3 regions of the Methylophilus sp. DW102 genome follow, and region 2 is predicted to be linked to each of the others. Evidence: predicted binding sites of a transcription regulator. Region 2 holds the regulator's gene; each other region holds the start of a gene.
What was found. Region 2 encodes sigma-54, which starts transcription at its own class of promoters, with help from an activator protein. Its sites were predicted from a motif close to TGGCACNNTTCCTGCT; they were not measured.
Positions count from the first base shown of each region.

Region 1 (3,279 bases), 590 kb from region 2:
CCGCGTGGTGGATTGCAGCAGGTCTGCACCGCGCACCACATGGGTCACGCCTTGCAGGGCATCATCAACGACAACGGCTAACTGGTAGCTGAACAGACCATCGGCACGCTTGATCACAAAGTCACCGATGTCACTGGCCATGGCATGTTGCTGCCAGCCGACAACTCTATCCGCAAAGCCGATACCGATGGCAGGCGTTTTCAAGCGCCAGGCAGCAGGTGTGTCTGGTTTTATGGGATGTTGCAGGCAAGTGCCAGGGTAAATGGCACCTTCAATGCCCAGTTGTGTCGAGCTGTCGGCAATCTCCTTACGCGAGCAGGTGCAAGGGTATGCCAGGCCCCGGTGGCGTAACTGCGCCAGGGCCTGCTCATAGTGCTCGGTGCGTTCACTTTGGTAGACGATTTCCTCATCCCAAACAAAGCCATAATGCTGCAGGGTGCGAATCATGTCTGCGCTGGCGCCGGCGACGCGGCGGGTGGTGTCTACATCTTCTATACGCAGCAGCCAGCGGCCGCCCTGGCTTTTAGCATCGCAGTAACTGGCGACGGCGGCGACCAGTGAGCCAAAATGCAAGGGGCCGGTAGGCGAAGGGGCAAAGCGGCCAACCACCATGACGTTTTACTGGGTGACGTAAGGCGGAATATGCCAGGCTACCAATTGGCCGCCCCGCAATTGCAGATGACAGGCCATGCGCTCAATGCCCTGGCTGGAGACGTCAAAGGTATACGTGCGTTGTAACTGCATGCGACCATTGCCGTCCCTGGCAAAACCGACGCGGGCGCAAGCCACGGTTTCATCCAGAAACTGCAGATGGCAGCGCTCAGCCAACTGGCGGCCAATCTTGAGCGCGATCTCACGTTTCGAAATCGTATCCATCCAATACCATGCGCCCGCCATCAAAATGGCTAATAAGGCCCATTCAGCCATCGTTGTTCTCCTTTAAGACGATTATCTTTTTCAGTGTATGATGACCAATAATCCGTTTCATATTCATTTCATTCTTATTTAGTGTTGTTAACGATGAATTCAAGCCGCGAAGCAGATGCGATTCAAGCTTATTATAATTTATTGCACAGCAAGGGCGCTGATGCTGCCATCATGGCACAGCGCGACGCGGTGCTGGCTGAGTTAACGCCGCTATTAAAAGACCAGGAATGCAGCAGCACGGTCTACCGGCAAGCGGTGGACGATTGTCTGGCCGACAAGGAAGCCCAGCGCTGGCCAGAAATCCTGACCATTATCCGCGAGTTTTATCCTTTTTGGCGTGGCGATGTGAAAGCCGTCATGCAATATGCCGATACTGTCGGCTTTGAATTACATCCTATCGGTTGGCAGCCGGCGGTGATTGATTTGCAGTCCGTTTGGCCGGCGTTGCAGTCCGAGAAGTTTGAAACAGCAGAATTATGGCCGCTTAACGGCTACGTCAAAGCGCTCAAATCCATGGAGCACAAGCAGGAGATGGATATTGAACTGCGTACGCGCATGGCAAAGCTCATGTTGTTGCGCTTGCGTGAAGCACCACTCACAGAAAAAAACGCCTACCGCATCACCGCTGACGCAACCCTGCCGCTATTTAATCTCAAAAATACCCGTCACCTATTTTTAAACGCGGTGCGTGAATTTTACTATTTCTGGTCTGCGCATCCTGAGGCGGTCGAAATGCTCAAGCAATTGCAACCGGTCGAGATCATATAAGTCTGTCCCTCCTCCGTATTGGCATACGACGATACGGTTATCCACCGCTTTATCCGTGTTTTGTTGACGCAAACTCTCGATGAGTTCGCATGGCATGCCTCATTCATCAGCATTTGAGCATCTTTAAGTACTTTTGTTTAAATATGCCCTAATTTGCACCAATAATGTGCAATGCACTTTTGATTGAGTTATTTTGGGGCGTTTTTGCTGGTGCCCAAACTCCACTCCTTTTAAAATCAATCACTTAAAAATGGCCTGATATTTGCTTGAAACCTGCGCATTTTAAAAAGGCGTGTCTTTCAAACAAAACGCCAATCAATAATTATTGAATTCGGAGAGCGAAATGGAATCATTAGTGACAGCTAATGACGTCCTGTTTGTATTGCTGGGGGCCATCATGGTCTTGGCAATGCATGCCGGTTTTGCCTTTTTGGAGGTCGGCACAGTACGTCAAAAAAATCAGGTGAATGCCCTGGTTAAAATTATGGTGGATTTTTGTGTGTCTACTATTGCCTATTTTTTTATTGGCTATGGTATTGCTTATGGCATCCACTTTTTCAATGGTGCCGAAACACTGACCGTGCAAAACGGTTACGGTCTGGTCAAGTTCTTCTTCTTGCTCACCTTTGCCGCCGCGATTCCTGCCATTATTTCTGGCGGCATTGCCGAGCGCGCCAAATTCAACCCGCAATTGGCAGCAACCTTTTTGATCGTCGGCTTTATCTATCCCTTTTTTGAGGGCATTGCCTGGAACGGTCATTTTGGTTTTCAGGATTGGCTCAAGGCCAGTTTTGGCGCCAACTTCCATGATTTTGCCGGCTCGGTCGTCGTACATGCCATGGGGGGCTGGATCGCCCTGGCGGCGGTGCTGTTGTTAGGCGCGCGCAATGGGCGGTATACCAAAGACGGTAAATTGCATGCTTATCCGCCTTCCAATATTCCGTTTCTTGCCTTAGGTGCATGGATATTAACCGTAGGCTGGTTTGGCTTTAACGTCATGTCCGCACAAGCCATACAAGGCATTTCTGGGCTGGTGGCCGTTAACTCGCTAATGGCGCTGGTCGGCGGAACATTGGCGGCATTGGTACTGGGTAAAAATGACCCCGGTTTTGTCCACAACGGTCCCTTGGCTGGACTGGTGGCAGTCTGTGCCGGCTCGGATGTCATGCATCCACTGGGTGCGCTCGTCACCGGCTCAGTAGCAGGGGCCTTGTTTGTCTGGGCATTTACGCTGACGCAAAACCGCCTCAAGATTGATGATGTTTTAGGTGTGTGGCCACTGCATGGTTTGTGTGGCGCCTGGGGTGGCATTGCTGCCGGTATTTTTGGCAGCACCGCTGTGGGTGGGCTGGGTGGCGTGAGCCTGATGAGTCAATTGTTAGGCACGCTGGTTGGCGTGGTCATTGCCTTGCTGGGCGGTTTGCTGGTCTATGGCTTGCTGAGAAAACTGGTTGGGCTACGGCTAGACCCGGAAGAAGAGTTTGATGGTGCAGATTTGAGCATCCACAAAATTCCAGCGGTGTCTGGAGATTAGTGATCTCTAATCGGTTTACTTGAGATAATTAAGTCTGTTGAACATTAACT
Region 1 covers NZ_AP029023.1:856,156-859,434, forward strand. The annotation lists gene gluQRS (tRNA glutamyl-Q(34) synthetase GluQRS) at 1-612, opposite strand, end outside; gene AACH41_RS04055 (DUF3301 domain-containing protein) at 619-927, opposite strand; gene AACH41_RS04060 (hypothetical protein) at 1,099-1,695, shown strand; gene AACH41_RS04065 (ammonium transporter) at 2,039-3,229, shown strand.
Region 1: a site for sigma-54 is predicted at 1,947-1,962, ahead of AACH41_RS04065 (ammonium transporter). Genes of this name have one in related genera too.

Region 2 (3,279 bases):
ATCACTCGGTAACTACATTGGCATTAGCGAGGCGCCAGAGACTATTTTTGCCAAGATCATGTCGATTTCAGATGAACTGATGTGGCGCTATATTGATTTGCTCTCTTTTGCGACGCTGGAAACCATTGCCGAATGGAAGGCGCAAGTCGCCAGTGGCGCAAACCCCCGCAATATCAAGGTCGGCTTTGCCCAAGAAATTGTGGCGCGTTTCCATGGTCAAGCCGCGGCTGAAAAAGCCTTGCAGGACTTCCAGACCCGTGCCAAAGGCGGCATCCCGGATGACGTGCCCGAAGTTGAAGTGACCATTGAAGGCGAGAGCATCGGCATTAGCCAATTGTTAAAACAGGCGGGCTTGGTTGAAAGCACCAGTGAAGCCATGCGCGCAGTGCAGCAAGGAGGCGTCAAGCTCGACAGCGTCAAGGTGGATGATAAGAATCTGCCTTTGACTAAAGGTGTGACAGTGATCGCACAGGTGGGTAAACGTAAATTTGCCAAGATCACAATCAGGTGATTTGAGCTGAGAAACAAAAAAGGCCGCATCTGCGGCCTTTTTTGTTTAGAGCGTTTTGCGCAAGTTCGCGGGCGGAATATTCAGGGACTCGCGATATTTGGCTATGGTACGGCGGGCAACGACGATACCTTGTTGTGCCAGTGTGTCGGTGATCTGGTTGTCCGACAAAGGCTTTTTCGGGTTTTCTTCGGCCACCATTTGCTTGATCAAGGCGCGGATAGCGGTGGCAGAGCAGGAGCCGCCTGCATCTGTGGCCACCGAGCTGCCAAAGAAGTATTTGAGTTCATAGACGCCACGCGGTGTGAGCATATACTTATGCGTGGTGACGCGGGAAACTGTGCTTTCATGCAAGTCGAGTTCTTCGGCGATTTCACGCAGCACCAGTGGCCGCATGGCAATTTCACCATGTTCAAAGAAGTTGCGCTGGCGATCTACAATGGCTTGTGACACGCGCAAAATGGTCGAGAAGCGCTGCTGGATATTTTTAATCATCCACTTGGCTTCCTGCATCTGGCTTTGCAGGTATTGGCCTGAACTCTCGCGGTTGCGCTTGAGGATGTCCGCATACATCTGGTTGATGCGCAGTTTGGGGATCACGCCATCATTTAAAGAGGCGACCCAAATGCCCTTGATTTTTTTAACCACCACATCGTGCTGGATAAAGTGATCGTGACTAAAGCTGGAAAACTCGCTGCCGGGTCTGGGGTTTTGCTGGCGGATCAGGTGCTGCGCCGCCTTGAGTACCGCTTCATCGCAACCAAGCACCTTGCGCAGTTTGACAAAGTCTTTGTTGGCCAGCAGCGCCAGGTGGTCTTTGGCAATGGCAATGGCGGTTTGCAAGTGTGGCGTTTCTTGCGGCAAACGCGTCAGTTGCAAGAGCAGGCACTCGCGTAAATCGCGCGCACCTACGCCTACAGGGTCCAGATTCTGGATCAGCTTGAGGGCGGTTTCCAGTTCCAGCAGCTCGACCTCAAGTTCGAGTGGCAAGTGCTCCACAATCTCCTGCAGATCTTGCTCCAGATAGCCATCATCAGTGATGCTATCCAGTAGCAGTTTGACCAGGCTCATGTCACGTTGCGATAAATGTGCCAGTTGTATCTGATCAATCAGATGCTCGCGCAAACTGATGCTGGTGGTTTCCTGTCTGGAAAAGTCACTGTCTTCGTCTTCCTGATGATTGCGTCCGGCTTCGTCCCAGTTGCTGGTGCTGCCAAACTCTTCATAATCATCTTCAAACTCTGGCGGCGTGAATTCCTCGTTTAAATTGGGCAGGTCGCTCTCGCTCCCGCCCAGCTCATCGTGCAAGTCTTCACGCAGACTTTCTGCCGGTGCGGTGATCTCTTGCTGCGTTGCCATGTCAAACGAGCTGGCATCTGTCGGCTCAGCTTCTACAGTGGGGGGAGGCGGTGTGTTATCTTCAAACTCGCCTTCTTCACCGTCTGACATTTCCAGTAACGGGTTTTCCTGCAGGATGGTTTCCAGTTCCTGGTTCAGTTCCAGCGTGGAAAGTTGCAGCAAACGGATCGATTGCTGCAGCTGCGGCGTCAGCGCCAGATTTTGCGAAATACGTAATTGCAGGTTCTGTTTCATGACGGATTACAGCCTAAAATTCTTGCCCAGATACACTTCACGCACACCTTCATTCTGAATGATTTCATCGGGCGTGCCTGCTGCAAACACAGCGCCTTCATTGACAATATAAGCGCGGTCACAGATATCCAGCGTTTCGCGCACATTGTGGTCGGTGATTAAAATACCAATATTCTGACTGCTCAGGTAGCGGATGATTTTCTGGATTTCGATCACCGCAATCGGATCAATCCCGGCGAACGGTTCATCCAGCAAAATAAATTTAGGGTCAGTGGCCAGGCAGCGCGCAATTTCAACGCGTCGACGTTCGCCGCCAGACAAGCTGACGGCCTGACTGTTGCGGATGTGCTGGATATGCAATTGATCCAGCAAGGACTCAAGCCTCGCCTCACGCTGCTCTTCCGTATAGGGACGGGTTTCAAGAATGGCGAGTATGTTGTCGGTTACGCTGAGCTTGCGGAAAATGGATGCTTCTTGGGGCAGATAAGCCAGGCCCATGCGCGCGCGCTCATGCATGGGCGCGCGGCTCACGTCGGCGCCATTCAGCGTAATGTTGCCTTCATCCAGCGCAACCAACCCGACAATCATGTAAAAGCTGGTGGTTTTGCCTGCCCCGTTGGGACCCAGCAAGCCGATCACTTCGCCACTGCGTAACTCAAGCGTCGTGTTTTTGACCACGGTACGGCCCTGATAGGTTTTTTTCAGGCGGTTAACCTGCAAATGGTTCTGATCTGCTGCCATGGTTTCCATCTTTATGCTTACTCTTTGCCTTGCTCACCAGTGTTTTCGGCAGGGGCAGGTTCGACCTTGAGTTGCAAGGAGCGATTCATCCGTAACCCCTGTTGAGAGGTTGGCTTGTTGTCAATGACAGGTGGTGTGGTTTTATTTTTAGGCTGTATGGTGGCCTTGACGCGGCTGCCAGCCGTCCCGTTCGGGTTGGCTTTGGTGCCGCCAATCACCTCGGCATACTCGGCGTTGGCGTCGTAGCTGATGTAGTCCCCGGTCACGATGTCTTCACCACGTTTAACCCAGGCATTGGTATACAGTTGCACTTTATCCATGCGGGCGTTGTATTCGATACGTTGACCACTGCCTTGCATCCACTCGTCTTTACCGGTACGTTTTTGCTTGAATGTGGTGGGGTTGCCGGTACAGGTGCTATGTTGAAAGCCGTCCTG
Region 2 covers NZ_AP029023.1:261,529-264,807, forward strand. The annotation lists gene tyrS (tyrosine--tRNA ligase) at 1-511, shown strand, start outside; gene AACH41_RS01185 (RNA polymerase factor sigma-54) at 557-2,101, opposite strand; gene lptB (LPS export ABC transporter ATP-binding protein) at 2,108-2,851, opposite strand; gene lptA (lipopolysaccharide transport periplasmic protein LptA) at 2,860-3,279, opposite strand, start outside.

Region 3 (3,279 bases), 800 kb from region 2:
CGTGACGCAAACGATCAGCAGTCCCAAGTTATGCCGCTCTTTCGGGCAATTTATTCTCGAAGCGAAATAGCAAGAAAAGGGCTGTGCAGAGCCAAAGCAATCTATTTTTTGATTTTTTCACAGGATGACCAATGAATTAGTCGCAAAGAAGTTTATTTTTGGGTAAAGTCTCGGATTGTTTTTTAAAACACTTTGACCGCTTACCGATCCACGCCGAGCTTTAGTTTTAAAAGTCTGTAAATTTCAGGAGATATGTAATGAAAAAATTTCTAGGCATGATTGCTGTTTCTTTATTGCCGTTGATCCCCCTCACCGCTGGTGCACACGGTGCAGCAGCCTTACGCTTTGAAAAAAGCGTCACCATCAAAGCGCCTGCTGCAAAAGTATGGGCATTGGTCAAAGATTTTGGGAACGAACAAGCCTGGCATTCAGGCGTTGTGTCTACCACCGTAGAGCAGAAAAAAGATGAAAACGGCGACGATGCCACCTACCGCACCGTCAAACTGAAAAACGGCGGCGTCATGTACGAAAAACTGCGTTTTATTGACGACGCTGGCATGCGCGTTAAATATGAATATGTGTATGAAAAAAGTACATTACAGTTTGCTAACTTTTACCCAATGATCACAGTGACTGCCAACGGCAATGACACTGTCGTTTCAGTCAAAGGCAGCTACACTCGCGCCGATTCCTCCAACATTCCAAAGCCTGAGCAAAATGATGATGCCGCGACCAAGGCGCTCGACGACTTTTTTGATCCAGGTCTCGAAAGCCTGAAAAAGGTTGCCGAATCGGGAAAGTAATTAGCCAGGGTTCTGGAAAAAAATCGCAAGGCAACAGTAAACCCTGGTGGAAATTCTGGTAAGTCTTACGTTGTAAACAACACTGTTTTTGCAAATCAGTCACGGCCAAAAGCAAGCGACTGGCACCAAGTAAAGGGATTGTGTACCACACAATCCCTTTTTTGCATTTAGCCAAACCACCTGCCCAAAACCATCACCTATCCTGTCAAAGATGGGCAAAGCCTGTCACTTTCTGTCAGCTTAACTAATCGCAACCAAGCCCTCACTTTTTAAATTCAATTCGAAGAAATAAAGCATAAAAACCCTTTAATTCATATTTTTCAATCAGTTACAAACCACAAAAGAGGATTGGCACGCCTGTTGCTTTAGGGTTAGCCAACACTGTTGAAAAAGCAGTGACTTAAACAAAGAAGTAACTGACTTTAAACTTGACTTGAAGGAAAACATGATGAAAAAACACGCACAACAAGGTTTTACCCTGATTGAATTGATGATCGTGGTAGCGATTATTGGTATTTTGGCTTCTGTGGCGATTCCGGCTTATCAGGACTATACAAAAGAAGCTGCTGAAAGCTCATGCCAGCTGGAAGCCAAAGCTTATGCTGATCGCGTCATTATTGACTTCTCCAGAGGCGTCGCGCAAGCAAACCTGACCCAACCTCAAAATAAAGCCTGTTCAGGGATCGCTGCTCCAGCATCAGCTACAGCCACATTCACTGCAACATCTAAAAGCCCTGGTAGCAAAGTTTGGACTTGTGACTTAAGTGCAGGCGGCACCTGTTCATAACTGAATCTGAGATTTTGAGAGTTCAGTTAACAAATTGAATAGTAAATAAAGCCCTGCCAGTGCAGGGCTTTATTTTTTGGGGCCCTCATGAAAATAAAGCAAATTTGCGGTTTCACTTTAATCGAATTAATGGTTGCCATGGCTATTCTTGGTGTTTTGGCATCGGTGGCAATTCCAGCATATCAGAACTACACTAGAGAAGCATCGAACAACGCATGCTTGGCAGAATCAAGCATTTACGCAAGAAAAGTATATGCTGATATTCAACTCAACAAGAGTCCCTCTAATATTCCATTTCCTCTCGCTAAAGCCTGCACGAATATTAACAATGGCGCAAAGGTTACAGCAGTTACAAGCTTTATTTCCATTGCTAGACCACCCGGAAATGCATCAATTACCTGCGATTTAAATAATGGAGCCACCTGTACTATGGTTGCACCATGAATGACAAAAGAAAGCAAGTTGTTATACTAACGACCCGTTTTAAAAAGTTCACTGTAATGTTAGAGCATATTCTGGTTAATCATACGTCAACTTCTTCCACTGCCATCATCATCTGGCTCCACGGCCTAGGTGCCGACGGACATGACTTTGAGCCTGTGGTACAGATGCTCAACCTGCCCCACATAAAATTTATCTTACCCCACGCCCCCTATCGTCCAGTTACTCTGAATAACGGCTACGAGATGCGTGCCTGGTATGACATTTTTGGGCTACAGCCTGACAGCCCGCAAGATGAAGCTGGGATTAAAGGCATGCAAGCGACATTAATTGCGATGATAGAAGCCGAAATTGCGCAGGGCATCCCGGCGCACCGCATTTTACTGGCAGGGTTCTCGCAAGGCGGCGCGATGGCTTTACATACGGCAACGCGTTTTCCGCAAACGTTGGCAGGCGTTCTGGCGCTTTCCACATACTTACCCTTAAAGAGTCAACTCTCCCAAGAAAAACACCCAGCCAACCAGCAGTGCCCGATCTGGATGGCGCATGGCCGTTTTGATAGCGTAATTACCATGGCAACCGCGCAAGCTTCGCGGCAAACACTGGAGGCCACAGGCTATGCGGTGGAATGGCATGAATACGATATGCCGCATAGTGTTTGCGACGAAGAGATCAACGATATCCGCCAATTTTTGCTCAAGGTGCTTCCGCCAGCGCAATAACCCTATCTTGAGAATAATCCCGCAAGCAGGGGGAGTTTTGTTAAAATAGCCAGCGTTTTCATAGGCCTATTTTCATGAGTGCTCCCAAAAAAACACCGTCTGCGGTGAGTGATCAACCAAGTTTTGCCGAACGCCTAGCGGCGCTAGAAACCATCGTCAAGCGCATGGAGTCAGGCGAACTGCCGCTAGAGGCTTCACTGGCAGCCTATACTGAGGGCGTGCAATTGTTACAAGCTTGCCAGACCTCTTTAGAGCAAGCAGAACAAACCGTGATGCTGCTTAACCAACAACAGCAACTGACGCCCTTCGAAGCGAATTAACCCGCCAGCCACTTTCCTGTTTATTCATGACCACTTCTGCTTTTGTCTTTGATCATTGGGCACGCGCACATCAACAACATGTGGAGCAGGTGCTGGCTCGCCTTTTGCCTGGTGAGCAAATATTGCCTGAACGCCTGCACGAAGCCATGCGTTACGCGGTGCTCGGTGGAGGTAAACGGGTGCGTGCGTTATTGAGTTATGCCGCA
Region 3 covers NZ_AP029023.1:2,482,827-2,486,105, forward strand. The annotation lists gene AACH41_RS11695 (YncE family protein) at 1-70, shown strand, start outside; gene AACH41_RS11700 (SRPBCC family protein) at 258-803, shown strand; gene AACH41_RS11705 (prepilin-type N-terminal cleavage/methylation domain-containing protein) at 1,249-1,590, shown strand; gene AACH41_RS11710 (prepilin-type N-terminal cleavage/methylation domain-containing protein) at 1,678-2,034, shown strand; gene AACH41_RS11715 (dienelactone hydrolase family protein) at 2,091-2,753, shown strand; gene AACH41_RS11720 (exodeoxyribonuclease VII small subunit) at 2,828-3,073, shown strand; gene AACH41_RS11725 (farnesyl diphosphate synthase) at 3,100-3,279, shown strand, end outside.
Region 3: a site for sigma-54 is predicted at 1,153-1,168, ahead of AACH41_RS11705 (prepilin-type N-terminal cleavage/methylation domain-containing protein). Genes of this name have one in related genera too.